DNA from 2 places in the uncultured Alteromonas sp. genome. Region 1 is predicted to be linked to the other one. Evidence: predicted binding sites of a transcription regulator. Region 1 holds the regulator's gene; the other holds the start of a gene.
The links. Region 1 encodes FNR, which switches genes on or off when oxygen is low (the NO sensors DNR and NnrR bind a similar motif). Its sites were predicted from a motif close to TTGATCTAGATCAA; they were not measured.
Positions count from the first base shown of each region.

Region 2: AAC006_RS04935 (high-potential iron-sulfur protein) is a predicted target of FNR. The motif match lies at 2,616-2,629, and genes of this name have one in related genera.

Region 1 is NZ_CAXBMP010000012.1:98,879-115,011, forward strand. It holds gene ccoP (cytochrome-c oxidase, cbb3-type subunit III) at 1-947, shown strand, start outside; gene AAC006_RS11295 (FixH family protein) at 1,085-1,564, shown strand; gene AAC006_RS11300 (heavy metal translocating P-type ATPase) at 1,564-3,966, shown strand; gene ccoS (cbb3-type cytochrome oxidase assembly protein CcoS) at 3,968-4,183, shown strand; gene AAC006_RS11310 (sulfite exporter TauE/SafE family protein) at 4,170-4,829, shown strand; gene fnr (fumarate/nitrate reduction transcriptional regulator Fnr) at 4,880-5,620, shown strand; gene uspE (universal stress protein UspE) at 5,718-6,641, shown strand; gene ttcA (tRNA 2-thiocytidine(32) synthetase TtcA) at 6,822-7,763, shown strand; gene AAC006_RS11330 (patatin-like phospholipase family protein) at 7,764-8,777, shown strand; gene AAC006_RS11335 (DUF2987 domain-containing protein) at 8,769-9,404, opposite strand; gene AAC006_RS11340 (glucosaminidase domain-containing protein) at 9,401-10,192, opposite strand; gene AAC006_RS11345 (stress protein) at 10,185-10,946, opposite strand; gene AAC006_RS11350 (LysE family translocator) at 11,085-11,777, opposite strand; gene cobB (Sir2 family NAD+-dependent deacetylase) at 11,879-12,595, opposite strand; gene AAC006_RS11360 (sulfurtransferase) at 12,654-13,478, opposite strand; gene tpx (thiol peroxidase) at 13,556-14,050, opposite strand; gene AAC006_RS11370 (tRNA-uridine aminocarboxypropyltransferase) at 14,116-14,799, opposite strand; tRNA gene AAC006_RS11375 (tRNA-Leu) at 14,957-15,043, opposite strand; tRNA gene AAC006_RS11380 (tRNA-Cys) at 15,106-15,179, opposite strand; tRNA gene AAC006_RS11385 (tRNA-Gly) at 15,194-15,269, opposite strand; gene pgsA (CDP-diacylglycerol--glycerol-3-phosphate 3-phosphatidyltransferase) at 15,421-15,999, opposite strand; gene uvrC (excinuclease ABC subunit UvrC) at 16,114-16,133, opposite strand, start outside.
Region 2 is NZ_CAXBMP010000004.1:132,215-148,347, forward strand. It holds gene AAC006_RS04930 (amidase) at 440-2,089, shown strand; gene AAC006_RS04935 (high-potential iron-sulfur protein) at 2,174-2,467, opposite strand; gene AAC006_RS04940 (flavin reductase) at 2,714-3,397, opposite strand; gene AAC006_RS04945 (CPXCG motif-containing cysteine-rich protein) at 3,390-3,581, opposite strand; gene AAC006_RS04950 (exonuclease domain-containing protein) at 3,785-5,917, shown strand; gene AAC006_RS04955 (TIGR03643 family protein) at 6,200-6,430, shown strand; gene AAC006_RS04960 (hypothetical protein) at 6,447-6,890, opposite strand; gene AAC006_RS04965 (hypothetical protein) at 7,141-8,079, opposite strand; gene accC (acetyl-CoA carboxylase biotin carboxylase subunit) at 8,542-9,885, opposite strand; gene accB (acetyl-CoA carboxylase biotin carboxyl carrier protein) at 9,900-10,367, opposite strand; gene aroQ (type II 3-dehydroquinate dehydratase) at 10,382-10,822, opposite strand; gene AAC006_RS04985 (M23 family metallopeptidase) at 11,109-11,813, opposite strand; gene AAC006_RS04990 (protein-disulfide reductase DsbD) at 11,990-13,888, opposite strand; gene AAC006_RS04995 (FxsA family protein) at 14,090-14,620, shown strand; gene AAC006_RS05000 (co-chaperone GroES) at 14,840-15,130, shown strand; gene groL (chaperonin GroEL) at 15,171-16,133, shown strand, end outside.

The sequences.
Region 1 (16,133 bases):
TGTTTTGGACAATATGGATTTCAGTGATAACCCTAGGGTTAATCATTGGTTGCTATTTCCTTCTGCGCTGGTGTTTGTCTAACCAAACAGGCGTGCCAGAAGGAGAATCAATGGGGCATGAATTTGACGGCATCGAGGAGTTGAATAACCAACTTCCTCGTTGGTGGACAATCATGTTCTACATGACAATCATTTGGGGTTTTATCTATCTTGCCCTTTATCCTGGATTGGGTTCATACGAAGGCTTATTTGGCTGGAAGAGCTCAAACCAAGGCATATTGACGCTTGAAGAATCGGCGCAAGCGCGTATCGATGCAAAAGAGCAAGGCAAGTTTGTAGAGTACGATCGTGAGTTGGATTATGCAGCTGAAAAGTTCGACCCAATTTTCGAAGCGTATGCGCAAATTCCTGTTGAGGAGCTAGCGAACGACCCTGAAGCGAATAAAGTAGGACAGCGTTTGTTTATGCAAAACTGTTCTCAGTGTCACGGTTCTGATGCTCGCGGGCAAAACGGTGGTTTCCCTAACCTTACTGATAACGATTGGTTATATGGTGGTTCGGGTGCAAAAATTGTTGAAACCCTAACGTTAGGCCGTAAAGCCGCTATGCCAGCATGGATAGATGTTATGGGTGAGCAAGGCATCGAAGAAGTGGTTGAATATGCATTAAGCCTAAGCGGCCGTGATGTTGACCAGCAACTTGCTGATGCAGGTAAAGTTCGCTTTGCTGCATGTGCTGCCTGTCATGGTATGGACGGTAAAGGTAACCAAGCACTTGGTGCGCCTAACCTGACTGACAACATTTGGTTATATGGCGGAAGCCATCGTGCGGTTACTGAAACACTAACCTACGGCCGAAATGGTGTTATGCCTTCATTCAAGAAAACCTTGGGTGATGACAAAATCCACGTTGTTGCATCGTACGTTTATAGTCTTTCTAACGACTAAATTCGTATAACCAACAATAATGCTAAAAAGCCTCGTTATCACGGGGCTTTTTTTATGAGAAAATACACATCTTCAACTGGATGCCTTATTTTTCCTATCGCGCCGGTTTTCCTGTAGTAAACGAGTTGATGTAATTAATGAATACACCCTGGTATAAACAATTTTGGCCCTGGTTCCTTATTGCTGTTCCCCTAATTACATTAGTAATGGGTGGCGTGTTATTGAAATTGGCTATTTCAACCGAAGACAGCTTAGTAGTAGACGATTATTACAAAGAAGGTAAAGCCATTAATGCCCGGCTAGATAAAGAAGCCATCGCGAAACGCAAAAACATAACAACAGAGTTAACCATTACTGATGGCAGTATTGCAGTAAAATTCCATTCAGGTATTCCTCAAGAAGGAAACGCCCTTAAATTGAATTTTTATCATGTGACCATCGAAGAGCGTGATGCAAGTGTATTATTAAGTCGTGATGCTAATGGTATTTACCGTGGTTTTGTCGAAAAGGACTTAACCGGTAAATGGCAAGTCTCGCTTTCTCCTGTAGACGACAGTTGGAAAGTACAAAATACGTTGCAACTTCCCTACTCTGGCGCCATCAAGTTTAATCCGTAATGAGCGAAAACCTTTGTTACCATTGCGCGTTACCTAACGATGCAACACACAAATATGAAGCAGTAATATTAGGGGAAACCAGGCAGCTCTGCTGCCCTGGTTGCCAAGCTGTTGCTCAAGCCATCGTTGATAATGGCTTAGAAGATTATTATCAGTTTCGTACTGAGCCAGCCCAAAAGTCAGACGATGGTATCTTAGAAAGCCTTTCTGCGCTTAACGTTTATGACGACCCAGCCCTTCAAGAAGAGTTTGTTTTTGACGAAGGACAGCACAAGCAAATACAGCTAACCCTTGAAGGCATAACGTGTGCAGCGTGCGGTTGGCTGATTGAAAAGCAGCTTTCAAAAGTATCAGGTATTGCGCAAGTCGCCGTAAACGTTCAAGAGCGTCGCGCACTAATAACCTGGGAACCCGATGTTATTAAACTTAGCCAGATACTCACCACACTAAAACGCATAGGGTATGTTGGCTCACCGTTTCACCCAGATGAACATGAAGCGAGTTATAAACGCGAGCAAAAATCGTTTATTAAAAAGTTAGGCTTGGCAGGCATCATGACCATGCAGGTGATGATGCTAATGGCTGGGCTTTACTTCGATTGGTTTGGTGCCATTGAACAAGAAACCCGTCAATACTTTTATTGGGTTGCACTCACCCTTACCACCCCCGTAGTACTTTATTCAGGAAGCGCGTTCTATTTAGGTGCTTTGAAGGCAATAAGCGCAAAAACCGTGAATATGGATGTGCCTGTCACCCTCGCGGTATTTGGCACCTACTTTGCGGGTTTACGTTCCACTTTGCTTGAGCAAGGTGAAGTGTATTTTGAATCCATATGCATGTTTATCTTTCTACTGCTGTTGAGCCGATTCCTTGAACATAGAAGCAGGCACCGTGCGGCGCAAATTTCAGCCAATATGATGCAATATATTCCGGTTTCAGCGGCTAAAATTGAAGGTGATGGCAGTATCGTTCAGATCCTTGCAAAGCAATTAGCGCCCAATGATGTAGTACTAGTGAAGCCCGGTGAGACCATCCCTGTCGATGGTATTGTGCTAGACGGTACCGCTGCGGTTGATGAGTCTATGTTAACGGGAGAATTTAACCCCGTCAGTAAATCGGCCAGCCATGTAGTTTACGGCGGTACAGTAAACCAAGATGGCACACTAACGGTTAAAGTGACCCAAAGCTTAAAGCATGCCTTGGTCAATCAAATCGTGCGTTTACAAGCTAGCGCCATGGCAAGCAAGCCAAAAGCTGCGCAGATTGCCGATAACTTTTCCCGTTACTTTGTGTTCTCGGTATTGCTGATATCGGCTTTAACGTACAGTTATTGGTCGTTTGTGGGCAGTGAAGATGCTTTTTGGATCACCATCTCTGTATTAGTGGCAACCTGCCCTTGTGCGCTAGGCTTAGCCACACCTTCAGCGTTAACCTGCGCTATGGCGAAGCTGAATCGTCAGGGCATTTTGTTAAAGCGCGCTGACGCCTTAGAGCAACTTAACGATATTGATACCATTGCCCTTGATAAAACCGGCACACTGACCGAAGGTAAGTTCTCATTGCAACAGCGCTGGTTTGCTAAAGGGGTAGATCCAGTGCAGGTAATGGCGCTAACTACATTGTTAGAGTCTCGTTCTGAGCACCCTATTGCCCGTGCCTTCGACAACGATAATGTTAAGTCAAAACATAGAACCCTGCCTAATACCATGAACGGATTTACCGTTACACCAGGTGGCGGCATTAGTGGTGAGATAGACAACGTCGTTTTTACTATGGGTTCAGCCGTATTTTGTAATTTATCAACCACCTCAAAGGTAGATATACCGGCAAATGTGTTTTTGTGTGCCGACGGTGTATTAATGGCCGCGTTCTGCGTAAATGATAGCTTGCGGCAAGATGCCTTAGCGACACTCACCGCACTGAATGAACATCAATTAGTGGTGCTAAGTGGCGACACACAGAAAAACGTTGATGCACTTACTGCTAGTTTACCAATCAACTTAGCAAAGGGTGGCTTATCACCGGAGCAAAAATATTCACAGGTGCATACTTTGCAAAAGCAAGGTCGCAAAGTCATGATGATGGGCGACGGTATAAACGATGCCCCTGTTCTTGCTAGCGCAGATGTGGCGGTTGCGGTAGGAAACGCCACAGATGTGGCCAAAACAGCCGCCGATGTTATTTTGCTAGGAGACAGCTTGCTATCGGTGCCAACCTTATTTTCTGTGGCGAAACAGGCAAAACGTAAAATTCAGCAAAATATTGCATGGTCAGTAGGTTACAATATTATCATTCTACCCTTTGCAGTGTCGGGGTTACTCTCTCCCTGGATGGCCGTGGTTGGCATGTCACTGAGTAGTATTATTGTGGTCACCAATTCAACGAGGTTATTAAGTAAATAATATGAGTATCATTTACGTCTTAATTCCCATCGCTATTATTATTGTTGCGCTGGCACTGGTTATCTTTTTCTGGGCGGTAAAAACCAATCAGTTTGAAGATCTTGATAGACAGGGCTACAGCATTTTGTTTGATGATGATTTATCAGGTGATGAAAAGAAGCTAGCCGAGCAGCGAAAGCAGTTACAACAACGCAAAGAAACAGATGACAGAGATTAATATATTCTCTGCTTTTTTCATTGGAATTGCTGGCGGCGTGCATTGTGTGGGTATGTGCGGTGGTATTGTTGCCGCACTACGCACAGTAACGCCAAGTAATGAACCGGCATTACCCTACACCCTTGCCTATAATTTTGGCCGTATCCTCAGCTACACATTAGCCGGCGCTATTACAGGCGCTGTCGGCCAAATGGCCACCGAGTTTGTGCCTATTGCTAAACCCGTTTTATCTTTGATTAGTGGCGTTATGCTGCTGCTATTAGCGTGTTATTTGGGAAAGTGGTGGCAAGGCTTGAATTATATTGAAGCTATGGGACGCGGCTTATTTAAAGCTATTCAGCCAATATCTAAACGATTTCTTCCATTCAAAAGCCCGGTTTATGCACTACCCTATGGTTTTATATGGGGCTGGCTACCCTGCGGGTTGGTCTATTCCACGTTAACGTGGTCATTAGCATCGGGGTCGGCCGTTGACGGCGCTGCCATCATGTTATTTTTTGGGTTAGGTACTCTGCCCACTTTGTTAGCTGCAAGCGCAGGTAGCCAGTACCTAATAGCTGGTTTTAGGCACCCCGTGGTAAGACAATGCTTTTCCGTAATAGTGGCTATTTACGCTCTCTTTTTAATTTATGCAGCAATTTCATAAACAAAAGAGTAAGATTAATATTAAGTCGACCCTATTTATAGTTTGAACCTATGAGCAAAGGAAGCCAATTCTCAATTCATTGTCAAAATTGCAGTTTCAGCCACTTGTGTTTGCCCGTTGCGCTAAACAAGACTGAGATTGAATCTTTAGATGATATTATTGAGCGAAAGAAACCCCTTCACAAGAGTGATTTGCTGGTAAAGTCGGGAGATAAATTCAACTCTCTTTACGCAGTACGCACGGGCTCTTTTAAGTCTTTCGTCACCAATTCAGATGGTGAAGAGCAGATTACAGGTTTTCACTTCCCTGGCGATATTATCGGCTTCGATGCCTTACGGGAAAATAAGCACCAAAGTTATGCTCAGGCATTAGAAACCGCCATGGTGTGCGAATTACCGTATGAAACGCTTGATGAAATGTCGGTTCAATTTCCTAAGTTAAGACATCAAATAATGAGTTTTATGAGTGCGGAAATTAAACAAGATCATGATCTCATGATGTTGCTTAATAAACGCTCAGCGGAAGAACGTCTATTGTATTTCCTCTCTCAGCTTTCTCAACGTTTCGAAGAACGTGGATTTTCAAATAAAGAATTTCACCTAACCATGACTCGAAATGAAATTGGGAACTATCTTGGTCTAACTATTGAGACCATTAGCCGCCTGTTAAGCCGTTTTCAAAAAGAAAATATTATCCAAGTGGACGGTAAACTCATCACTATTTTAGATTTTGATGAGATGTCACAACGTTTAACGTCTGTGGTTGCACCTAATATCGCCTGTAATAGCTAATCTTCAAAGCTTTTGATCTAAAACAAGTTACGTAATAGCAAATAGGTATTACACTTAAATTGTAGCAACCAAAATTCTGACTATGTTTGGAGGGGTTATGATTAAGTATGAGCGTATTTTAGCGGTTATTGAAGCCGATAGAGAAACCCAACCTGCGCTTAGCCGTGCATATGAACTTGCCAAAAAGACAGGTGCCTCTGTCACCGCCATGCTGGTGGTTTACGACTTATCTTACGATATGACAACCATGCTTAGCCCTGATGATCGTGAAGCCATGCGTGATGCGGTCACTAAAGAACATGCTGGATGGTTGAAAAAAACTTTAGACGACTTAGGTTTTTCTAAAACAGATATAGTTGTGGAATGGAACAACCGTGCCTTTGAAGCTGTGGTGCATTATGTCATCGACAACAGTATAGATTTAGTGGTAAAAGCAACTAAGCGCCATGACGATTTAGCTTCTGTTATTTTTACTCCTACAGACTGGCATCTACTTAGAAAATGTCCCTCCCCCGTATTATTGGTTAAAGATCATGAATGGCCTGAAAATGGTGAAATTATTGCCGCGGTAAATGTAGGCAGTGAAGACGACGAGCATGCCTTACTTAACGACAAAATCACGGTGATTGCTAACGATTATGCCGCGCTGCTCAGCGGTAACGTAAATTTGGTAAACAGCTACCCAGCTACGCCGCTAAATATTGCTATTGAAGTTCCTGAGTTTGACCCAGACACATACAACAACGCGGTAAAGCATCATCACGAACTTGAGATGAACACACACAGCGAGAAGTATGCTATCGATAGTAAGCGCTGTTATGTGAAGGAAGGCCTTCCTGAAAAAGTCATTCCAAAGATAGCCAAAGATATAGACGCTGAACTTGTTATCATAGGTACGGTTGGCAGAATAGGTATTTCTGCGGCTCTCATAGGTAACACCGCAGAACATGTTATTGATGAACTTGTGTGTGATGTACTGGCAATAAAACCAGACGGCTTTATTTCGCCCCTTTCACGGTAATTCAGACAGGTTCATAAACAGCCTGTCGGCACTGTTTGCTATCTTTGCGCTATAGCTTTAAACGCTATTGGTTTTTGTTAGAAGAGAGGGCCAACAAGATTTAAAAAATCTTCACCTCGCACATTCAATTTTACTTGATTACTGTATAATGGTTTTTTTCGCAGTAACCAAGCTATTGATATGAACAGTGCAGGCACAAACCGTGCGGACGCTCCGTTAACCGCGTCTCAAAATAAACAAAAATACAGCTTTAATAAGCTACAAAAGCGACTTCGTCGAAATGTAGGCAAAGCGATTGCTGATTTCGGCATGATTGAACATAACGATAAAGTGATGGTGTGCTTGTCTGGTGGTAAAGACAGTTACGCTATGCTTGATATTCTTATGTTTTTAAAACGCATTGCGCCAATTCATTTTGACATTATAGCGGTTAACCTTGATCAAAAGCAGCCTGGATTTCCAGAGCACGTACTTCCTGAATACCTCGAGAGTGTAGGTGTCGAATACAAAATTGTAGAAGAAGACACTTATTCTATTGTTATGGACAAAGTACCTGAAGGTAAAACCACGTGTTCGCTTTGTTCACGATTACGTCGCGGTATTTTATACAGCACGGCTAAAAAGCTAGGCGCCACTAAAATTGCCCTCGGCCATCACCGTGACGACATGCTAGAAACCTTCTTTTTAAACATGTTCCATGGCGGTAAGCTTAAATCAATGCCACCAAAGCTGGTTAGCGATAATGGTGAGCACATTGTCATAAGGCCCCTTGCTTATTGTACTGAAAAAGACATTCAGCGTTATTCTGATGCCGTAGAATTTCCTATTATTCCTTGCAACTTGTGCGGGTCTCAAGAAAATTTGCAGCGTCAGAACGTAAAGGCCATGCTACAAGATTGGGATCGCCGTTTCCCTGGGCGTATTGAGTCAATGTTTAGTGCGCTTCAAAATGTAGCGCCGTCACATTTGGTCGACAAGAATTTGCACGACTTTAAAGGCATCTCTACACAGAACGGGCCGGTTGAAGATGGTGATATTGGTTTCGATCCCCCCAGCTTTGCGTCGCCCAATGAGCCTACTGACGACACGGTTCACGTTATCAATTTGATGGAATCAAACTAAATGAAAATTGGTCTAGCATTAGGTGCGGGTGCCGCAAGAGGTTGGACCCACATTGGTATTATTCAAGCATTAGAAAAGCTGGGTATTAAAATTGACGTGGTGGCAGGTTGCTCTATTGGTGCCTATGTTGGTGCCGCTTACGCTAGTGGTAAGTTAGAAGGCCTTAAAGAGTGGTCTTGTTCTTTGTCAGATTGGCAGGTACTTGCTTTGATGGGCGTTGGTTTACGTAGGGGCGGTATTGCTAGCGGGCGAAAAGTGTTTGATAAACTTGCCAGCGAATTTTGTGCCCCAACCTACGAAGCAATGGAAAAACCGTTCGCCTCCGTGGCTACCGATTTGTACACAGGTCGTGAGGTAGTGTTTAGTTCCGGCGAGATTGGCAATACCATTCAAGCTTCGTGTGCTATTCCTGCCCTATTTGCCCCAGTCGCCCATGGCGATCGTTGGTTAGTAGATGGCGCGGTGGTTAATCCAGTGCCTGTTAACCTGTGTCGTCAGCTTGGTGCAGACTTTGTTATTGCCGTGAACCTTAATGCTGACTTCAGGCCCCTTAGGCTTGAAAAATTACGACTCGATCACGAAGAAAACCAAAGAAAAACCGAAGACTTTTTCACTAAAAGCCAAAACGTGCTTAAGCAGTGGTTCTCACCTGATGGTAAAGAAAAAGCAGAAACGGAAACTGAAAGTGAAACCGATAGTAAACATAGCGAGCAAAACGAAGGCGTTGCTAGCGACGCTATTGAGGCCATAGAAGAAACAATTTCGCCGCCACCAAATAAAGTCCCTAAAGGTAACCCTCCAGGGATTTTAAGTGTAATGAGTAGTTCGTTAGAAATACTTCAAGCAAGGGTGACACGTTCTCGTTTAGCGGGCGATCCGCCGGATATTCTGATAGAGCCCCAACTAACCGACGTGGGTATTATGGAATTTCACCGCGCACAAGAGCTATGTGAAAAGGGTGAAGAAACCATCACCCGTATTGCTGAGCAAATTAAGTATCAGCTATTAGCTTGATGCCATAGCGGTAACACGAAGTGGGGCTTTCGGTAGTGTGAGCCCTTTATTTTCGTTAATTTCACTTTGTTCTAAGTGAAGTATGCCGTTATTAATATGCAGGCCTTCTGGGGTAATATAATCCAGATTTTTATCATCAAATTGCAACATCAACCCTTTCACCGTTGGCATTAAGAACGATAAAAAGCTACCCATTTCATTGAAGAACGCTTCATATTGGCCATAGATAAAATTCAGCTCTTCTTTTGTATAACTGGCGGTTAAGTATTCACTTTTTGTTTCTAGCTGCACAGACATATCACATACATTAGCCGCTTCAGTTAAATCGATACTGATATAGGCATTTGCCAATTTTAGCGCTTTTTCCGTTGGTACAGTGAATCGGTACTCATCACTAACCTCTAATGGCATAGTTTGTTTGTCAGTGACTATCTCAGCGTTATTAATTTCACATAACCGCCCTTCACCAACACGCAGAAAACCAAAAGCGAATTGCAAAGCTTGAGTGTCTTCATTATCCAGTTTTTTTACGTGACTATAAAAACGGCTGTATTCCACATTCACCGTTTCAGCGGCAACACTTGAGGTGAGTAATGCGCCTATAAGCGCGCATGCTATACGTTTCATTCGGTTAAGAACTCCTGGTTAAACCGGATCATGGTTTGTAATTCGTCTACATAGGCCGCGCCGCGCTCAGAGTAATTCATTAATCCCTCTGCCAAGGCTACGCCAGTAATGGGGATTTGATTTGCTCTTAACCGCTCTCTGATTTCTCGCAAATCGGTATAGGCATCGTGTCTATTCAGGTTACGCATATAAGTATAAGTCGCCCGAGATAGGCTTGGGAACTTCGCGACTTCGTGCGTTGCGCCGGCATTTCGTTTACCGGGAACAAAACCACATCCTTTCACAAAGCACCAAATACCAAAGAAGTTATAACCTTTTCTAGCAAAACGACTGGTGCCCCATGCCGACTCGTTTGCCGCTTGCACGAGCACGAGTTCAGCAGGCAAAATATCAATTTTGTGAAGTAACGCAAGCAGACGAGATGTGAGCGGTTGTTCCGCCTTTACGCGGTACTCAGTTTGCAACCACTCAAGACGGCTAATGTCATCGTCGGTTAGCGGCTCTTCGTTCAAAGCCTTACGATACAACGTTTGTATGTAGTGTCTAAGGGTAAGTAAATACGCATTCTGTTTTTCAACTTCGGGGCGTAAGTAATCGAAAAAGGCACTTTTCTTTTCTTTAACGTCGGTATACGCAGAAAAGTCGGGAACAGGTTTTGTGGCTTCAGGTGTTTCTGGAATATCTAAAATATCGGGCTCGCGCTTAGTTAATATAAGCGCGTTAATGACTATTACTGCCAATACAGCAATAGTAATTAAAACAATTTTTAGCGTTTCCCGTTTATGCATCGAAGCTCGACTCATTCGTTTTACTTTGAACAGTTTGGCTGGGTGTATATTCACCCTCTTCACCAATCATCTCTTCATACAACAACCCTAGCATACTAAAATACAGGGGTAGAACCCACACAAGGGACAAGCCTAATGTAAACGGAACGGAAATAAACAATATAATAAAAATGGCAAACACACCGGCTAACTGTGCCCAATAAGCATTGAAAACCCGGCAAGATAAAATAATGGCACGAAGCGGCGTTAACGATTTATCAGCAACCAGCATGAGTGAAAAAGAGGTCGCCATCCAAAAATACACACCAGGTACCACTAACAATACCAAGCCAATTTGTACCACTATGCCATTCACCAATTGAGTAAGGGCTAATGCGAATATCAAAGAGACGTAGCTGAAAATAGAGAAAACCGTGGTTTTTTGACCTCTGGCATGGCTCACCCCCATCATATACAACCCGCCAATTAGTGGTGCAACAATGAAAATAGCCACAATTTCAATTAACGATTGGTGTTCAAAAATGAAGGTGCCGTCTTCATTGAAAGTAATGAACTTCTGAGCAACAAAACCGAGTACGACAAACGTAAGAAATAGGACTAATGAAGCTTGGAATAAGCTTAAAAAATTTGCTTTAGCCAAACCATTAGCGCGAGAAAACAACGATTTAATATCGAAATCATATTGCTTTGAAAGTGTTCTTTCTAGCTTGCTTGTTGGCTGGTTATCTTTAAAAGGCATTTTATTATCTGCCACACGATCCTCTACTGCTGCTATCGAATTTAACCGCCGCATTATACATAAATATGGCGATTAACCCCAATTACCACGTGTTAGTTGATTAAATGTAATAACCAGCGTTTTGCCTCAAAGCATAAATCTATGAGTGAAACGTTAGCCCAAGACTAATTTTGCGGCCAAGCCAACCAGTAAAACGCCCATTGCACGGTCGAGCCAGTACCCTTTTTTCCCAATAAGTTGAGCAATTTTACTGGTACTAAGTAGGTAGGATAGAAAACAAAACCAAAGTCCTGTTGCTATGGCTAAGTAAATTCCATAACCAAGCTTGATTGAAAAAGGCGTGTCGATATCAATAATAGCGGTGAACAACGATAAGAAGAATAAGGTTGCTTTGGGGTTTAAGCCATTTGTTAAAAAGCCAATCCAAAGTGCTTTTTGTGCAGATATTTGCGAGTTAGCTTTTTTATTATTGGCCGCCTTGTTATTAGCTAGCTTAGTTTCATCCAGATTATCTACGCTGTTGCTTACCCCTGCCTCGCCGCCTGCTGGCGGTTGGCTAGGCCCGCTTTTTAGTGCGCCATACGCAATATACAATAGATAACCCGCAGCAAGATAACTAAAGGTTTTGAAAAGCCATGGCGTAGTGGCAATAACTACACTTAAACCCACCAGTGAATACCCAACGTGTAGCAAAATCGCCAGTCCAATGCCAACGCTTGTATAAATAGCAATACGGCGACCGTACGCGAGGCTATTGCGAACCACTACCGCAAAATCAGGGCCTGGGCTAGCTACTGCAACAAGGTGCACTAGGGCAATGGTCAAAAATTCATTCAGGTAAGGCATATATTTTTAATATTACTCTATATTTTAGGCGCTCAGTGTCAGTGAGCTTTCATGCTAGTAAAGCGTCTTTAGCCATGAATTTTTTCAAATCATAACTTTATTTAAAGATCATATTCTTTAATTAACCGCGTTACAAACGCTGGGACTATTTCAGTGGCATTGCCGCTAATAGATTCATCGAATAACCAATTATTCGCACTGGGTTCTAAATTTAATTCTATGCATTGTGCGCCCGAGTCTTTCGCATTAATCACAAACCCCGCGGCAGGATAAACATTTCCTGAGGTTCCAATGGCTAAGAAGATATCTGCGTTCGCAATATCTTGTGAAATTTCTTCCATATAAAGGGGCATTTCACCAAACCATACAATGTCGGGTCGTAAAGTGGCGGTATTACAACAGGCACAAACAGTTTGGCCGTCGAACGCAGTTTTGCATTCAAAAGTCTTATTTGTTGTTACGCAACGGCTAGACAGTAATTTTCCGTGCATATGCAAAATACGTTCGCTGCCCGCGCGTTCGTGCAAATCGTCGACATTTTGCGTGATTAATGTGAATCGGTCTTTCAATGCGCGTTCAAGTGTCACTAGCGCTTCATGAGCAGCATTGGGATTGACGCAATCCGTAGTCAATTGCATTCTACGTTCATTATAAAACCGATATACAAGTTCAGGGTTACGGGCAAAAGCTTCGGGCGTAGCCACGTCTTCCACACTGTGCTCTTCCCATAATCCGTTGTTATCTCGAAACGTCTTTAATCCAGATTCTGCTGAAATTCCTGCACCAGTTAACACGACAACGCGAGGTGGTGTATTCATAAGCTCAATTCCTTTGAAATATATACACGTAACACGACTACCCTAAATTAAACGAAGGTTAATCTTTCACTACTGGAAAAGTGGCGTTTGCTCCCCACTCAGACCAAGAACCATCGTAAATAGCAACATCATTTGCACCGCACATGAGTGCAGCAACGCCAATAATACACGCCGTAACCCCTGAGCCGCAGGTACAGATAATGGGCTTCGATAAATCAATATTGGCTTTGGCAAAAACATCTTTTAATTTTTCAACGCTTAAGAAAAAACCATTCTCTAACAGCGCTGTGAATGGAAGATTGTAAGCACCTGGCATGTGCCCCGAACGAATCCCAGGGCGAGGCTCTTCTACTTGCCCGTAAAATCGCGCTTCACTTCTGGCATCGACTAGTTGAGCATCGGTATTAATCGCTTGAATAACCGCTGAACTATTTACAAACCATTTGCTCTGCGCATTACTTTCATACTTAAAATGTGAGGGAATACGTTGTTCTGATACTGGTAAGTTTTTTTCTTCCCACGCTACTTGGCCGCCATTTAACAATTTTACGTTCTCATGCCCCATGGCTTTAAGCATCCACCAAACACGAGGGGCGCTGTACATACCTCGGGTATCGTAAACCACTACAGACGAACGTTCGGTTAAACCTTGTCGGCCTAAGTACAAAGCAAAGTCAGATTCGGTTGGCATACTATGAGGAAAACCCGTAGTGTGAGCACTGCCCTCGCCGTCTAAGTCTATATCCACAGAGTTTGGCAACACCATGGCATCACGAGAATCAGGCGTTTTGGTAACCGGGTCGTCCATAACCGCACGCACTAAAATGATGGGTTCATCTTGCAGTTGCGTGGCAAGCTGTTGAACATTAACTAACATCGACATATCACCCTCTCCATTGAAATGCCCACGTAACGCTGTGGGCATTACTGGTTTGAGCTATTTACGCTTTATATTCTTAATTACAAAGCAGCCATTGCTGAATCGTAGTTTGGTTCTTCCGTGGTTTCAGCCACTTGCTCGGTATAAAGTACCTTACCGTCGGTATCAATCACAACGACTGTTCGTGATAGCAGACCAGTTAGCGGCATAGAAGTGAACGCCACACCATAGTCGTCACCAAAACTTGTACGGAAAGTAGAACCGGTAATCACATTTTCAATGCCTTCTGCACCACAAAAGCGGCCAGCTGCAAACGGTAAGTCAGCAGATACGCAAATAACTTGTGTATTGTCTAGACCAGCTGCTTGTTCATTGAATTTACGCACTGACGTTGCACACGTGCCTGTATCGATAGAAGGGAAAATGTTAAGAATAACGCGTTTACCCTTAAGATCAGCGAGGGTTACTTCACCTAAATCCGCTTTTACTAATGTGAAGTCTGGGGCTTGCTGCCCAACTTCTGGAAGCGAACCTACAGTTGAAACTGAATTACCTTGAAACGTAACTGTTGCCATGTTTTTCTCCTTGGGTTTTGATTGCTTAACCTTATAGTTAAGCGCGAATGCACGCAAGATAAGGGTTACTTAACTTGCGCCTTTGCAAATTCAATTTTGTGACTTAAATGGGGCTTCCCTTTTAAGTATTGGTGTCGAAAAATACTGAAGTATTTAGCTAGCGCCGTAGCCGCTTCAACTTCACCTGCCAAATCTAACACGTTTATTCCCACCTCTGCAGTGCAATGCTGGAATTCTCGTGTAGATTCTCGCAACAAGTAATTCGATGATATTTCAGGGGATACGCCCAGCACCGGAAACTTATCTAGGTACGGGCTTTTACCAAACATTTTTCGCGCCTCACGCCACGTGCCGTCTAAAAATATAAACAATGGAATTTTGTCTAATTTATCTTCCGGCTTGGGGATGCAACGCGCTGGCTCAGCATACTCGTGAGGAAATATAATGATGGGTTGGTATTTAGGGTTGCTTAGTAACGTCAGTAAATCTGCATCGGGTTCGGTTCTGTGCCACACAAACGCGTAATTTTCAGCTACCACATCCGCAATTAATCGGCCTGTGTTGGTTGGCTTGTAGTATTCGCCCTTGTACATGATGAAAAGTACCGCACAGGATGCTTGTGGTTCAGGCTTATCGGCACAAATACACGCGTTTACAGGCAGTAAACAAATATCGCAACGGATAACTTTACTACCCCGCGCATTGAAAGCTCGCTTTGCTCGTTTGAGCTCAGACGTTCTAAGCGCCAGAATGGAATTAATATGTGGAAGCACGCAGTAAACTCAATAAGATTAGAGTGATATGGTAGCACAGAGCGTGAGTTAGCCGTAAAGCAAAATACTGAAATTAATTAGCGAATTATAAGCTTTAAGAATATATATTGGATGTATTTAGATATGTAGAAAATGGTGCCCGGGGCCGGACTTGAACCGGCACGTCATTACTGACGAGGGATTTTAAATCCCTTGTGTCTACCAATTTCACCACCCGGGCATCGGGGTAACCTTTCGGTTGGGGTGTCAGGCGTAGAAACCTGTTGTAGCATTAAAGCATTATGGAGGCGGAACCCGGAGTCGAACCGAGATCCACGGATTTGCAATCCGCTGCATAGCCATTCTGCCATTCCGCCGTAATACTAGACTTTGGAGCGGGAAACGAGATTCGAACTCGCGACCCCGACCTTGGCAAGGTCGTGCTCTACCAACTGAGCTATTCCCGCATTTAAAGTCTTACATTTCGTTTCGTTGTTGCCGTCTCGAAATGTGCGGTGAATTCTACCTGTAACGCTGAAAGAGTCAATACGAAAAACAAGGAAATATGCAATTTTGTGATCGTTTGCTACATTTTTATTCACATTGTTCAATAGACGATCAAATCTTATCTTTTAAACCCGCACTTAGGTGTGGCCACGCAGCACGGGAGTAAATAATCATTGACCAAATTGACAGCACTGCAGCGATATAAAGTAAAATATGTCCTAGGGTTACCCAATAAAGTGGAATGCCCATAAACGATTCAAGGCCAGATAATAATCCAATAATGGCTAACATTTGCGCAGTCGTTTTTGCTTTGCCAATAAATGACACTTTTACCGCTTCCCTCACACCATTTTGTCCCATCCACTCTCTTAGCGCAGAAACATAAATTTCTCGCACTAATAGTGCAATGGCTGGAATAGTAATCCATAAACTACCGTAACTGTGGGTAATCATTAATAATGCAGCCCCCACAATAAGCTTATCGGCAACAGGATCGAGGAAAGCACCAAAAGGCGTAGATTGTTCAAGTTTTCGGGCTAAGTAGCCATCGAACCAATCGGTAATCGCCGCAAGCCAGAAAATAACTGCGCCAGCTTCGTGGGCCCAACGCCAATCTAGAAAATAAACACCAACAAACACAGGAATAAGAATTACTCTGAATAGAGTAATTAAATTTGGAACCGTCCACATAAATACATCTCAAAATTTTCGCCTAATATAGGCAGGTTTAGCGCAGCTTTTTTTAAGCCTTCAATTTTTAACAGATTACCGCAATTTACGTATTAATGCGCGTATTGGATGAGATTAAAGATGAAGATGATCGT
Region 2 (16,133 bases), on a different contig from region 1:
CACCTCTCTATCGGCTCTGAGGTTTGCCTTAAGGTTGGGGAGATCACAGGGCTTTGGGAGCTGAACCCCAAGAACTCGGGCTACTTTAAGGGATAGGGTTTCCTGTTACCTGGCAGATCTTTGATAGCTTTTATAAGCCGTGACTCACCGAATCGCTGTAAAAGGTACAGCCACTCTCTTTGCCCTCTTTCATTGGTAATCAGAGCGGAAATTCTTCCTACCAGGGGCGGGCCTGAGGGCCCTCTGGCCGTGAGCGGCTAGCCCACTTCCTTGTCTATTTCTGGAAAGAAACTTAGGGTAGGCTCATTCCAATGTCAATAGTTACCACAGTATTTTGTATTCGTCATATGCTAGCATTCGTATGTATAATCGTTTCAATCCACTACTAAGATATTTAAAACTAAAATGTAGATATCTTAGAAACTTGGGGACAAACCACATGAAGGCTACGCTACTTTACGCTGCCGTTATTTTACTTTGCACCGCGTGTGCACCATCTAAGCCGAACACAAAAAATGCATCTGTTGAGCGTTCAGACGACAGGGCTTTTTCAGTAGCTGTTGAGGCTTGGTTAGATAAATCTGCACTAGAACAAGCGCAGGCTATAGCAGCAGGTGAGTTGTCATCCGAGGCGTTAGTAAAAGGCTATCTCGCTAGAATCGAAAAGCTTGATGGTGATGTAAATAGTATTTTGGCACTTAACCCCAATGCCATTGAAGAAGCCAGAGCGGCTGATTTAGCACGTAAAAATAGAATGCGTAAAGGGCCGCTGTTTGGTATTCCAGTGTTACTGAAAGACAATATTGAAACCAGTGAGCTACCTACTACCGCAGGCGCGATGGCACTTGTTGATAATGACACAAAGCGAGATGCCCCCATTGTAGCTCGCCTTAAAGCCGCGGGCGCCATTGTGTTAGGTAAAACTAACCTCTCTGAATGGGCTAACTTTCGGTCTGAATCTTCTATTAGTGGTTGGAGCGCCGTAGGTGGGTTAACCCGAAACCCGCATATGTTATCTCGTAGTGCTTGTGGTTCTTCGTCGGGTTCAGGTGCTGCTATGGCATTGCGTTTAGCGTCGTTAGCCGTGGGCACTGAAACCAATGGTTCTATTATTTGTCCTTCTTCAATGAACGGTATTGTAGGATTTAAACCCACAGTTGGGCTGTTATCTCGTACGCACATTGTCCCTATCTCATATACCCAAGATACCGCAGGTCCTATGACCGCAAACGTTAACGATGCATGGTTAATGGCATCAATCATGGCAGGTGTAGATACAAAAGATAGCGCAACGCTAGAGGCTAGCAAACACATGCTTAATGCACCGCAGCAAAGTATGTTGGCGACCGATTTAAAAGGCGTGCGCGTAGGCGTTGTGCGTTACCGTCAAGGGGATAACCCTCATGTGCTTTCTACTTATGAAAAAGCCTTAAATAGCCTAACTGCCGCAGGCGCTGAGCTGGTGGAAATTAGCGACTTCAAACAACCTGAAAGTTTTTGGGCCGACTCTTATCAAGTGTTACTTAGCGAGTTTCATTACACATTAAACGAATACTTAGAAGGCAGTCCAGCGGACATTCCTGTGCGCAGTTTGTCGGAACTTATTACTTACAATCAAGCAAGCTCTCGAGAACTTGCGCTCTTTAATCAAGATATATTCGAAAAAGCAGTGAATACAGATGACATTAATAGCCCAGAATACGCTTCGGCTCTAGCCTTGGTAAGAGAAACTGCGAGAGACAAGGGTATTGATGCCCTAATGGCACAACATAAAGTTGATGTACTTGTGGCACCCTCAAATAGCCCGGCTTTTCTGATTGATGGCGTGTATGGCGATCATTCCCCAATGGGGTTTATTGGAATTGGGTATTTAGCGGCCATTGCAGGTTATCCGCATCTTACTGTACCGGCAGGAGAAGTGAAAAACCTTCCGGTGGGAATTAGCTTTATTGGCAAGCAATGGGACGATGAAAAAGTGCTACGCATTGGCAGTATATTTCAAGCAAAGCATGGGGCCTATATAAAGCCTGGTTTGTTACCGAGCCGACTACATAACCCCGCATTGTTAGACGCTGTGAAGGGGCTGTAACTCGTTATAGACCCTTATCTCAAATGCATAAAAAAGCCCCAGCACACGTGAGCGAGACTGGGGCTTTTTTGATAATTCGAGTTACTAGCCTGGGCGTTTAACCCATGCACTACACCAACCATTGGCGTTAACCAATTTGTTAGGGAAGATGGCGCAAGGGCGGTGTTGTTCGCCGTCGGCACCTTGAATGTACATGCAGTTGTTACATTTAGCACCGTCTACAGTAGACGCCGCAGTGTAGTTTAATGCTTTCGCGCTTGGATCATCTGCTTGTAGTTGTTCTTGCGCATTCGCACGTAACGCAACGCTTCCTAACGTTAGGCCTATCAAAGATGTACCTGACAATTTCAGAAAGTCACGACGGTTTACAGACTTCATAATTCTCTCCAATTGAGATAATAACGATAATGATTCTTTTTTACTCAGCGCCTAAAACGCAAAAACCTGCCGCAAGGCAGGTTTTGAATGTTAATAATTATACTATAACCCGTGGCGTTTGGATCTAACACAAAGCAATAAATATTTGTTGATCTAGATTAACGAGTTTCACCTGAACAGCTAGCAAAATCAATGTCCTATAGCATCAACGCAACATTAGTTTGCGCGCCACTGGCAAAACATGAATTATTTTTTAGTTACGCTCGCCTGTGTTAAAGGCACATCGGGTTTTGCGTAAGCATATTGGGCTATCTTTTGCGTACTATGATAAGTGTCCAGACCCGAGATACATGAGGTTTGTAGTGATTCAAGATCTATATACCCATCTTCGGCAATAGCACTTTTTGCAATGTCATCTCCTGTAGTGCTGCTGCCCGCAATAAAGACCTCTTGGATTTCACCTATAATCATTTCCGTTTGATTACACAACGTAAAATGCTGTTCTACTTTAAGCCCCATCTTTATCGCGCTTTCTTTAACATAAGGCGCGCTGAAGTTCTGGCTAAACCAAGGCGTTAGTCCAACCTCATCGAACTCACTCACACCATTATCATACCGCGCAGATGTTTGATGTGCTTTGTCAGTCCAACTTGTATGAACATGATTTAAAGTGAACATACCTTGCTGCTTAATATTAGTCAGAGAATCTCGCTGTGCAGTGTGTGGGCGCATAATAATGCCCAGCAATGGTGGGTTAGCCCCTACATGAACCACAGAACTAATAATAGCTAAGTTGTTAACTCGGCCATCGGTGGTGCCTAACAGTGAGGAAGATTTAAAGCCAGATAGACTATTCACAAAGTTGGCGCGATATCGTTGCGGCAAAGCATTGATATCCTGCAACGAAAAATGGGTACCACTATCAGCCATTTTCCTGCTCCGCAATAATATTTAAGTCTTCGCCTTGTTGATAGACGCCAAGTTCTATAGGTTGGCAACATACTTGGCAATCAAGTACCTGCACCTGACCCACATCATTAACCTCATCAATTTCTACATCATTGGCTGCCATGCAATATGGGCAAGAGAACGCCATCGATCGCGTTAAGCTCATGATTTCCTCGTATGTGAATTACGTTGTGATAGTTATTACGAGTAAAGTAGAAAACTGGATTGACTGCCAATTAAGCCAGAATGACTTTACAAGCTACTACGCAAGCGCCTGTGCACCTACGCATGAAATAAAAAGGGAAAAGGTTGAATAATAGGGCTGTATAAATATACACTAATTAGTGTATGCAATAGTTTGGTTTTATAATGCGAAAAGATTTGCCACCACGATATTACTTAGCCCACTTTTTTGAGTTCTTAGCGTTCTTTAAAGGGGCGAATGCTGCGTTGTTAAGTGATGACGCTCATGGTTTTATAGAAAGCTTTAACCAGCTAGATGCTGACAAACAATGCATCATTGTGCGTGCGGCTAATCGTAAATATGCGGTAATTGACAGGTCGCAGTTTTCTTATGCAGAAATAGCTAACCCTCAACAGCAAATTGACGAGCTGATTGAAGCTAAGTGGTTCGGCGATTTGCACCACGCTTCGCTGCAAGATATTGCAGGCGTACTGACTAAAGACGCTATTTTAAGGTTGTTAAGTGAATACGGTGCCACTCAAGGTTTGGCATCATTGACCAAGCCCGTGCTTGTATCGCGCTTAGAAGCCTGCATTAATCAGCATGGCTGGCCTGAAGGGCTAAATGAGCATACTTACTTAGTGTGTTTGTTTGATGCACCGCTAAAATTTTTATTATTCCTTTATTTTGGCAATACCAAAGGCAGGCTGAATCAATTTTCTATGCGCGACTTAGGCGTTATGCGTACACGCGGCGATTCGGTATCAGATATTACCCGTTTCGACAGTAAAGCAGATGCTGAAGCAGCCTGGTTTTATGCCAGCCATTTAGAAAAGCTCCCTTTTCTTTCTTTAGCGCAAGCAAATGCATTAGCCCATGAGACGTTCCCCAATAGCGATGGCGTATCAGCCATGTTTTATCGTGATCAGTTTCTTTATGCACTAGCGTTAAAATTACTAGGCGAGCACCGAGAGCAGGCCCTTCTTTTGCTATACCAAGCCCAAAGCGACAAAGCGAAAGAGAAATGGATAAGAGAAAGCTATAAAGATGGCAACACCGATAGTGTTAAAGAAGTACTAGAACACATTATCGACTCACCACCTTCCGATACGCTGCTGGCCTTTGCTGAAGATTTCTATGCGAGGAAATACCACAAAAAGCGCACCAGTGCGGTAACCGATATGTTAAGAAATGCAAGCCGCACTATTGATATTGATGTTAGCCAAAATCAACAGGTAGAGCGTGGCGTGTTAGCCCATTATAAACGCTTAGGTATTGCCGGTTGGCGCACCGAGAACAGATTATGGCGCAGCTTGTTTGGGCTAACCTTTTGGGCACAGCTATATGAAGAAGATACCCTGGTCACTGAGTTTGATAGACGGCCTCTATCGCTTAAGCAAAACAACTTCTACGCGCGTTTTGGCAGCAGTATTGAAGCCTTATTTGAAAGGTTAAATAGCAAAGATAAGTTTCGCCACCACGTGCATAAAATGGCGACAGCCCACTATGGCAAGGTGAATAGCTTATTCATGTGGAGCAGCCATTTGCTTGAACCTATCGATGCCCTAATCAAACACGGCGAGCTTAGCGCCATTGTTAACCTGCTTCGAATGATGAGCGAAGATTTTGCCTCGTTAAGCGACGGCTTCCCTGACATCATGATTTTTGATGAAAAGTTACGCTTTGAAGAAGTGAAAGCGCCAGGCGATCAGTTAAGACGCAATCAGTTGGTGTCTATTCAGAGGTTGCAACGTGCAGGGTTTGAGGTTGCCGTTACTACGGTAAATTGGCATCGCGACCCTAATCAGCCGTATGTTGTGGTTGATATTGAAACCACTGGGGGCAACAACAGCTACAATCGAATTACTGAAATTGGCATGGTGAAAATTGTTGCGGGCGAGGTGGTCGATACCTATCAAACTCTAATTAACCCCCAGCGACGAATTCCGGCTACCATCACACGTCTTACTGGTATTTCTGATGATATGGTGGTTGATGCGCCATTATTTGTTGAGGTGGCTGAACGTATTGCTAGCTTTACCGACGACGCGGTATTTGTGGCCCATAACGTTAACTTCGATTATGGCTTCATTAAACAGGAATTTGCACGATTAGAGCTTCCTTTTAAACGACCCAAGCTGTGTACGGTGAGAGAAATGCGCAAGGTAAACCCTGGGCTACCCTCATATTCATTGGCTAACCTCACTCGGCATTTCGACATTAAAATGGAGCAGCATCACCGTGCGCTCTCTGATGCAAAAGCGGCCGCTGCACTACTTGATATCATTCTAACGATGTCGGCTGAAACAATTAAATAAATGTAAGGTTAGGTAAGGCTAGAGAAGGTGAACATTTTTTCTAAATTGGCGTAATAGTAGTGTTAAATAACAAGAGCCGGAACTATGCGAGATACCGAAGAGCAACTTACACAAGAGCAGTACACAAAAGAGCGTCACTTTGAAAAAGGCCGTATTTCAAAAGAGCATTCTTCAAAAGAGCATGTCTCAAAAGAGCCCTCGTCAAAAGATTATCCATCAGAGCTCTATCCCTTAGAGCGCCATACTGAAGGGCATCTCACTGAGGTTGAACAATCTCGCGTCATTGAAATGGCGTGGGAAGATAGAACCCCTTTTGAGGCAATCGAAGACTTGTATGGCTTACCTGAGAAAGAGGTTATTAATCTGATGCGCCAGAATTTAAAGCACAAAACTTTCAAAAATTGGCGTGCAAGGGTGTCAGGGCGTAAAACCAAACACAAAACGTTACGCCCAGCAGGCGTAGAAAGAGGGTACTGCCCGTCTCAATATAAACCTCAGAGTGCGAATAAGTAACCTTCTATTGTGCTGGCTATTCTGTAGGTTTCAATGGCTTCACGGTAGTGACAGGCAGTAGCAGCATCATAAGTTGCTGGCGCCAAGGCGTGGGGAATAACTGGGTAGTGCTGTCATCTGCAGGCGTAGCTTGTGAAATTTGTTGTTTATAGGCTTTATAGTAAGGGCAGCTTTCTTTAAGGCTTTCAATGCGACTTAACACCGAGTCGATAAAAATAGCAGGGCTACGTTGGGTGTTCTGCTTTAAATCTAATACCAGTTCACGCAGAACATAGGCTTCCCACTCAGAGCGGTATTCTCGTTCTAGCTTGCTGGGCTCGCGAGAAAGCTCAGTGATTTGTTGGTGTAACTCCACGTCGTTTTCAGGCTTGTCGTAAAGCACACGCAAGGCAAGCAATACGTCGATAGACAGGCGTGAAACAGGGAGTTGAGATTTTAGTTCTTCGTAACGTTTGGGCACCTTGTAAACCTTTTTACCTTAGCGGTAAAGATTGAAAAACTTTTATTTCTTAGCGTTTGAGTTAGTAGACACTACCATACTTCACTCAGTTTTTTTAGTAAATGGCAGTACGCACAAGCAGTTGTAATCATTAAATAAACGTAACCATTCAGCGCTGAACTTTCGCGTGGGGAACCACCGTATTAAAAAGTGCACTGTCAAAGTGCGTACGCGTTCTTGCTGTTTGGCCCATCATTTTGATGGGCCTTTTTTATTGCTCAAATGACACCTTTATACCTGCAAGCAACCGACTAACGCTGTCTACCACATCGGCACGTATAAACCACTCTGTGTCATCAATAAGAGTAATATCTCCGCTTATTTCAGCTGAAGCGCCATGACCCGTCCCCAAAAAATCTTCAGTCAGCTCACCCCTAGGGCCAAAGCCTTCACTTACATAAGAATAGTGAGAAAAATAAGACAAAGGGTAATTTCCCACGCTCGTTCTTCCGCTCAGGCCAATAACAAACTTTGAGCTTGAAGATGACAGCTGCTGAATAGTTTCAATGAACAACGTTTGGGATGGCGTGTATTGAAAGCGATATTCACCCCGAATAAAGTTGTTGTCAGTCATACGCTCGATACTCACTTCGTAGCTATGGGTTTGCCCCATTTTTGCCGAGTATTCTAATTCAACATAATTGAGTTGGTGGAAACTATCAAATGCGCTGTTGGCGTTGGTATCGTCAAGTTCGCCAATAACCAATTCTATTTCGCTGTCCTCTTGCAAGGCATAAACACTGCGCATGCCTTTAATCCATCCATCTTTAGATAGCCCTGACGAAGAAACTCGGCCCTTATAGGTGGGGATGATCCCCGCCTCCATTTTTCCATCAGAAAATTCATAGCGTAAATATAAACGCCTAGCGTAAAGGTAATCTGACGTATCACTATCAAAGGTATTATGGCTTGATGCAAAAGATTCTCCGGTAACCACAAAACTATTTAACGACCACGCATCGTCAGAGGACAGGGAAACAGAAGGGTAATATCGCACTCTATACTGATTTCTATGATCTCGGTCTGAGCGTTCGTCAAAACGAAATTGCATGTCAAGCTTCTGTGAAAAGCTTAAGCGCTCGGCAAAGGCATTGGCGCATACGGAAAATAAGAGAACAACAAATACAGCTGCGTTATCTACCCTTTTCATTTCAGTCGAGTCCAATTCATCAATAAGTTAATTAAGCCTAACCAGCTTATACGAAAAAAAGTGCGACTAGGGTAACTATTTGTGATGGAAAAAACTGAAAAAAAAAGCCGGTGAATGACACCGGCTAAAAACTGGAGGTGGACTCCAATGAGGGTAAACACATAAAACACAACTAAAGTTTCAATAGCAGGGAGGGCTAGGAAACTGAGTTAAGTATATGCCCGCCCCGTTCATTTGAAAAACCTTAAAACTTGATTGTCCTAATCGTAAAAACAGAATGAACTATATGAGCTAGTAATTGCTTAAGCATGGGCAGTAGAGCGCATAGCAAAATGATACTGATAGGCGCGAGTAATTTAAGTCGTTTGGAAATATGTTGTAGAAAAAGAAGGGGTGTACCAGAAGTAAAAAAAGGAGATAAAAGCAGTGCCGTGGAAAACACGGCACTGAATTTTGATGCTGTTAGGCTATGCCTAGTTTCTTCTCAAGGTAGTGAATATTGGTACCACCGGCAAAGAAGTTTTCATCAGCCATAATAGAGCGTTGTAGAGGAATATTGGTTTTAATTCCCTCGATAACTAGCTCATCTAACGCATGACGCATTCTGGCAATGGCTTCGTCACGACTTTCACCAAAGGTAATCAACTTACCAATCATGGAATCGTAGAAAGGCGGTACCGTGTAGCCAGCATAAATATGAGATTCCCAACGAATACCTAAACCGCCCGGCGAGTGGAAAATATCAATCGTACCTGGGCTTGGGATAAAGGTTTTAGGATCTTCTGCGTTAATTCGACATTCAATAGCATGGCCACGAATTTGAATTTGCGATTGGTCGATAGACAGAGGCTGACCGGCTGCAATACGCAGTTGTTCTTTAATTAGGTCAACGCCGGTAATCATTTCAGATACTGGGTGTTCAACCTGAATACGGGTATTCATTTCAATGAAATAGAACTCGCCGTTTTCGTATAAGAACTCGAACGTACCTGCGCCGCGATAACCAATTTCGACACAAGCACGACGACAACGATCGCCAATCTTGTTACGCATTTGCTCAGAAATACCAGGTGCTGGTGCTTCTTCTACCACTTTTTGGTGGCGGCGCTGCATAGAACAGTCACGCTCACCTAAGTGAATAGCATTGCCTTGGCCATCGGCTAAAATTTGAATTTCCACGTGACGTGGATTTTCTAAGAATTTCTCCATGTACACGGTGGCGTTACCAAAAGCCGCGCCCGCTTCAGCTTGCGTAGTTTCAATAGCACTAATAAGTTCCGCTTCACTGCGAACCACACGCATACCACGACCACCGCCGCCGCCAGCTGCTTTAACAATAATTGGATAGCCAATGCGTTTAGCAATGGTTTTATTCTTATCATTGTCGCCAGTAAGCGGGCCATCTGAGCCAGGTACACATGGAACGCCAGCTTTCTTCATAGCACTAATTGCTGACACTTTATCACCCATCAGGTTAATGGTGTCTGCCGTTGGGCCAATGAAGATAAAGCCACTCTTTTCAACTGCTTCAGCAAAGTCGGCGTTTTCTGCTAAAAAGCCGTACCCTGGGTGAATAGCAATAGAATTAGTGACTTCCGCCGCTGCAATAATGCGAGGAATATTCAAGTAGCTTTCGGTTGCTGAGGCTTTACCGATACAAATCGACTCGTCTGCTAGCAACACGTGCTTTAAGTTTTTGTCTGCCGTGGAGTGTACCGCAACGGTTTTGATGCCAAGTTCTTTACAGGCACGCAAAATACGAAGGGCAATTTCACCACGGTTTGCAATGAGTACTTTATCTAGCATAGTACGAAGCCTGCTTATTCAATGATGAACATGGGTTGATCAAACTCTACTGGGTCTTGGTTATCTACCAGTATTGCCTTAACCACACCAGATTTGTCTGATTCAATTTGGTTCATCATCTTCATTGCTTCAATAATACAAAGTGTGTCGCCAGCATTTACCGTTTGACCCACTTCAGCAAACGGTTTTGCTGTAGGTGAAGATGCGCGATAGAAAGTACCAACCATTGGTGATTTAACCACATGGCCTTCTGGCGCTGCAGGTGCCGCTGCTTGAGCAGGTTCAGCCGCCGCAACGGGTGCTGCTGGAGCCGGAGCTGGTGCTGCATGAGCTGGTGCAGCAAAGCTATAGTTTATTGGCGCTTGAACGCCAGTTGGGCCGCGATGAATTCGAACAGACTCTTCGCCTTCAGTGATCTCAAGTTCGGCAATGCCAGACTCTTCCACTAATTCGATGAGTTTTTTGATTTTTCTAATATCCATGTTCAGTCTCTACGTTAATTTTTTGATTGCGGTAAATTGATGGCGGCGGTCAGGGCTAGTGAATAACCAATGGTACCAAGGCCAACAATGACGCCTGCCGCAACATCTGAGAAATATGAGTGATGTCGAAATGATTCACGGGCATGAACATTCGACAGGTGTACTTCAATAAACGGGATATTGACACTTAACAATGCATCGCGAAGTGCAACGCTTGTATGTGTGAAAGCAGCGGGGTTAATGATGATTGCGTCGATATTGCCCATAGACTGATGAATACGGTCGATAAGCGCATATTCTGCGTTCGACTGAAAATGGGTAAGGGTGGCATCAGACGATTTTGCCTGCGCGCTCAGATCATCAACGATGTCCTGTAACGTTTGTGTGCCATACTTATCGGGTTCACGTTGTCCTAACATATTTAGGTTAGGGCCGTTCAGTAACAAAATATTCATTAAATTTGCTGCTATCTTCGGTAAAAAGTCAGTGTATTTGCTATTTCAGCAAAATTTTATGACAGTTGCACGAAAAAAAGACAATTAATCCGGTTGTTTATTCATTTAGACGTTGATTATAGAGGTAGTGAAAGATTTCGCAGCAAAATACTGGTCTAATCAGGTGTTTTCGACGCAAAGTTCTCTTCCCGGTCTATGCGTTATCACAGGTGTGTGGCGGTGTATAAGAAAGTGATCATGTAATGCTAATGTGACTTTTATGTGCTGCTTATGTAACTAGTGGAGTTCAATTCGGCTCATTTTTTAACGCAAATGGCACCGACATGTACTTTCCTTCGTACTTGGCTGTATACACGGCGAAGTGCAAATGGGGTAGTGATGAAAACCCTGTATTACCAGAATAACCAATGAGCTCTCCAGCTTTCACCTTTTGCTCTCTTGTTACCACCACACCTTTATATTTCAAATGATAATATTCGCCTGTGGTGCCATCGTCATGCAAAATAGCGACAAAATTCGCGTGCTTAGCAAACCGTTTAGAAGCGCCGCCTAATTGGCCATCATCTTTCGTATCTATTACCACACCATCGCGAGCGGCGAACACGGGAGTGCCAACCGGCGCCGCAAAATCTAATGCATAACAGCCCCCACCAAAACCTTGTACTACGGGGTAATTACTAGCTGGGCGCAGCGGCGGCAAATAAATCACTTCATCATTGTGCACAGCATTCAGCACTCCTGAAGTCCAGCTTACTTTCATTGAGTGCCAAAACCGTCGCGGGCTTTTTACTACCCCCATTAAAATAGGGTCATCGTCGTTTAAAAAATACGCTGGATGTCGACCCGGGCGTAAGCCCACTGGTTGGTAAAGTAGACGTAAGCCCACTTGCCGAAAGAGTAAGCACAAGGGGCAGTGGCACCTTTCGCTGAGCATAGACTTCATACTTCCCATTCGTGGGCGCTGAAATGCTGATACAAAATCGATTGGCATCGTAGCAACTGGGCGCTTGGGTAGACGGGTTTTGGTTTACGACCTCTTGCGCCATTAGCGTTTTTAGTGGCGCACACAAGGTAAAAACAAAAAAAAGTGTGAGGGAAAACTGAAACATTAGGGGCATAGCTCACCCTTGAATTACGGTGAAGTGTAGTCACTCACCCGTCATAACGTTAAAACGTATTCTCAACGTGTTCAGCAAAGGCCGGCGCTTTCATAAACCCGGTTACCCGAGACTGCGTTAGTTCATTACCGCTTTCATCGAAAAATAAAATGGTCGGCAGCCCAAGAATAGAAAACGCTTCTTGAAAGGCTGTGTTGGTGGCAGAGGTATCGGTTAAATCTATCTGCATCCACACGGTATTATTAAGCGCATTAATGACATTAGGATCAGGGAATGTGTATTTTTCAAACTCTTTACAGGCCACACACCAATCGGCGTACAAATCCACCATCACCGTTTTGCCTTGTGAATTAGCTGCCGCAATTTGTTGGCGTAAATCATCTAAGTTTTCAACAACAATAAACGTTGGATGAGCAAGCTGGCTGTGCTGTATGGCAGTGTCTTCAGATGAAGTCAGGGTGTTATAGGCGAGTAGCGCACTGGCGAACAAGCCTGCCGCAATAACTAACGTTCGCACGTATTTCGCAATGCCCTTTTTACTCGCTTCGTTGACCACAAAATAATAGCCGAATGCCCCTAAACCAAGGGCTGCCCACAGCAGGTTAATGTAATCGTCAGGCCATGCTTTTGGCCATAAACGTTCTACAAAAACAATGGCCACCGACAGCATCATAAATCCAAACGATACTTTTACCACGTTCATCCATTGACCCGCTCTTGGTAGCAATTTAGAACCTGTGATCCCAAATATAACAAGAGGAACACCCATGCCAATACTCAACACATAAAGCGAAATGAAGCCAAGGGTTAAGTCGCCGCTTTGTGCAATAAACAATAAAATGCCGGTTAATGGCGCCGTAGTGCATGGCGAGGCAATTAGCCCCGATAACGCACCCATAGCGAATACACCCGCCATGCTGCCAGGCGTTTGGTTGTTACTTAAATTAGTTAAGCGGGTTTGCCATTTTGCAGGAAGTTGAAGCTCGTATCGGCCAAACATGGCTAACGCCAGCAGAACAAAAATGCCAATAAAAATGCCTAGAATGAGCGGATGTTGAAGTGCAGCCTGAAACTGCATACCCGCCGACGCCACAATTAAGCCTAATATAGAATAGGTAATGGCCATGCCTTGTACGTAGGTAAACGTGAGCCAAAATGCGTTGCTGGCTTTTGCCTGTTTACCTTGGCCAATCACAATACCCGACACAATGGGGTACATAGGGAACACGCAGGGGGTAAAAGCAAGGCCTATGCCTAATGCAAAGAATAGCACCAAGGTGAGGGCTAGGTTTTCTTTGTTAATGAGCTTATCGGCCAGAGAATATTGAGACGCTTGAGAGCTACTCGGGTTCGTTTGCGAGAGACTCTGTTCATCTGTCGACATGGGATCAGCGCTGTTGCTCAAGACGCTGGCGTTAGCGTTGCTGGCAAGGGCATTCAAATAGACGGTTTTAATATTCGGTGCGTAACAAAGGCCCGCATCGGCGCAGCCTTGGTAGCGTATTTTTACTATACCGTCGTTGGTGGCTTGTGTAATAGGAACCGTTATCGTGACTTCATCATAAAATACTTCCGATTCGCCAAAGTATTCATCTTCAATGATCACGCCTTTGGGATAATGAGGTTCCCCAATGGCGGCTTGCTTAGCCACTAACTTGAATTGCTTTTTATAAAGGTAATAGCCATCGGCAATGGTAAAGGAAAGGCTTAAGGTGTCGTCTGCCTGATTGAAGTCGAATACAAAGGCTTGGTCTACTTTTAAGAATTCTTCTTGGTTGCTGAACACATCGTCGAACCCACCCAGGCTCTGATTTGAAGGCGGAGCGGAGGTTTGAGGCGAAGTTTGTGCCGTAATTTGTGTATTAGTTTGCGAATAGCCAGGCAGCGCAAGCGATGCTAAAAATAGACAACATGCGACAAAAGAAAATAAACGGGTGATGTACTTCATATAACGACTTTCTTTATCCTAAAGCTATTGGCCTATAAAAAGTAAGACCGAGATGTATACGCTATTCTTTCACAAACCCAGTTTAACACAGCTACCGTCGGTCGCTTGAGTTTGCCACTTAACGCAAAGCGTTGCACCTTCGCTTGTTATTATGGTCTTTACCCCAATACTATTCTATGACTAGATGAAAGAGGAAATGTTGTGCGGTTTTTATTTTTATTGTTTGCCATATTACCCATAGTAGAGATTGCCCTATTAGTTCAGGTGGGCGGGATAATTGGTGGCTGGAATACTATTGGGCTAGTGATATTAACCGCATTCATTGGTGCTTATTTTGTTAAGCGCGAAGGTATAGCAACATTACAAACCGCACAGGCCAAAATGCAGCGCAACGAACTGCCAGGTAAAGAGATGGTAGAAGGCCTAATGCTGGTAGTTGCAGGTATTTTATTGGTTACCCCAGGCCTAATCACTGACGTTCTTGGCTTTATGTTTGCCTTGCCAGGTTCTCGCCACCTTATTGCTTCGCAGCTAAGTAAACATATGAAACTGCGGGTAGTGACTCAAGCGGGCGGCTTTAATCAACAAGCTGGCGGTGCCCAGTATAACCCGTTTGAAAACCCATTTAATCAGCAACAGTCTGGTCAACCGGGCAGCTCAGATAACGGCGATGTGTTTGAAGGTGAATTTTCAGACAAAACCCAAAATGACCCAGACAAACGCCTTAAGTAATGTGTGCTTTAGGCCTTAAGTGTAAGCTTTGAGCATTAAAATCAATTTTTTTACATTTTTTTGCTCAAAAACCCTTGAACTTGCATGGCTACTCCCCCATTTATCCTCGCAGACACGATTTTAACTGCTCGGTAACGAGCAACCCAAGCATACGACATACAAATAATTGTGTGTCGACAATCATTAACTTGAATAGTGAAATTTTCAGGAGACTTGAAAATGGCAATTCGTCCTTTACACGACCGCGTAATCCTTAAACGCGCAGAGCAAGAAAGCAAATCTGCAGGCGGTATCGTTCTGACTGGTTCAGCAGCAGAAAAATCTACACGTGGCGAGATTATCGCTGTAGGTAACGGCCGCATCCTAGAAAATGGCGATGTTAAAGCGCTAGACGTTAAAGTTGGCGACACCGTTATTTTTAGCGAAGGCTACGGCGTTAAAACTGAAAAGCTGGATGGTGAAGAAGTTCTGATCCTAAGCGAAAGCGACATTCTTGCGATTGTTGAGTAATGACAACTAACGTTAAACGAATTAAGAGAGGAATTTAATCATGGCAGCTAAAGAAGTACGTTTTGGTAACGACGCTCGTACAAAAATGCTTAAAGGCGTAAACACGCTAGCAAACGCAGTGAAAGTTACACTAGGTCCTAAAGGCCGTAACGTAGTACTAGATAAGTCTTTCGGCGCTCCTACCATCACTAAAGATGGTGTATCTGTAGCGAAAGAAATCGAACTTGAAGACAAGTTTGAGAATATGGGCGCACAGATGGTTAAAGAAGTTGCGTCTAAAGCGAATGATGAAGCGGGTGACGGTACTACTACCGCTACCGTGCTTGCACAAGCTATCGTAACTGAAGGTCACAAGTCTGTTGCTGCAGGCATGAACCCAATGGATCTTAAGCGCGGTATCGACAAAGCAGTTATTGCTGCGGTTGAAGAGCTTAAAGCCCTATCTACTGATTGTGCTGACAGCAAGTCAATTGCTCAGGTTGGTACTATCTCTGCAAACTCTGATTCAGAAGTGGGCGACATCATTGCTCAAGCAATGGAAAAAGTAGGTAAAGAAGGCGTAATTACCGTTGAAGAAGGTCAAGCACTTCAAAACGAACTTGACGTTGTTGAAGGTATGCAGTTCGACCGCGGTTACCTATCTCCTTACTTCATTAACAACCAAGAAAACGGCACTGTTGAACTAGACAGCCCTTTCATCCTATTGGTTGATAAGAAAATTTCTAACATCCGTGAGTTGCTTCCTACCCTTGAAGGCGTAGCAAAAGCAGGTAAGCCACTGATGATCATTGCTGAAGATGTTGAAGGCGAAGCCCTAGCTACACTAGTAGTTAACAACATGCGCGGTATTGTTAAAGTTGCTGCTGTTAAAGCACCTGGCTTTGGTGACCGTCGTAAAGCAATGCTTCAAGACATCGCTATGCTTACTGGTGGTACGGTTATCTCTGAAGAGATTGGTCTAGACCTTGAAAAAGTAGAGCTAGAAGACCTTGGTACTGCTAAG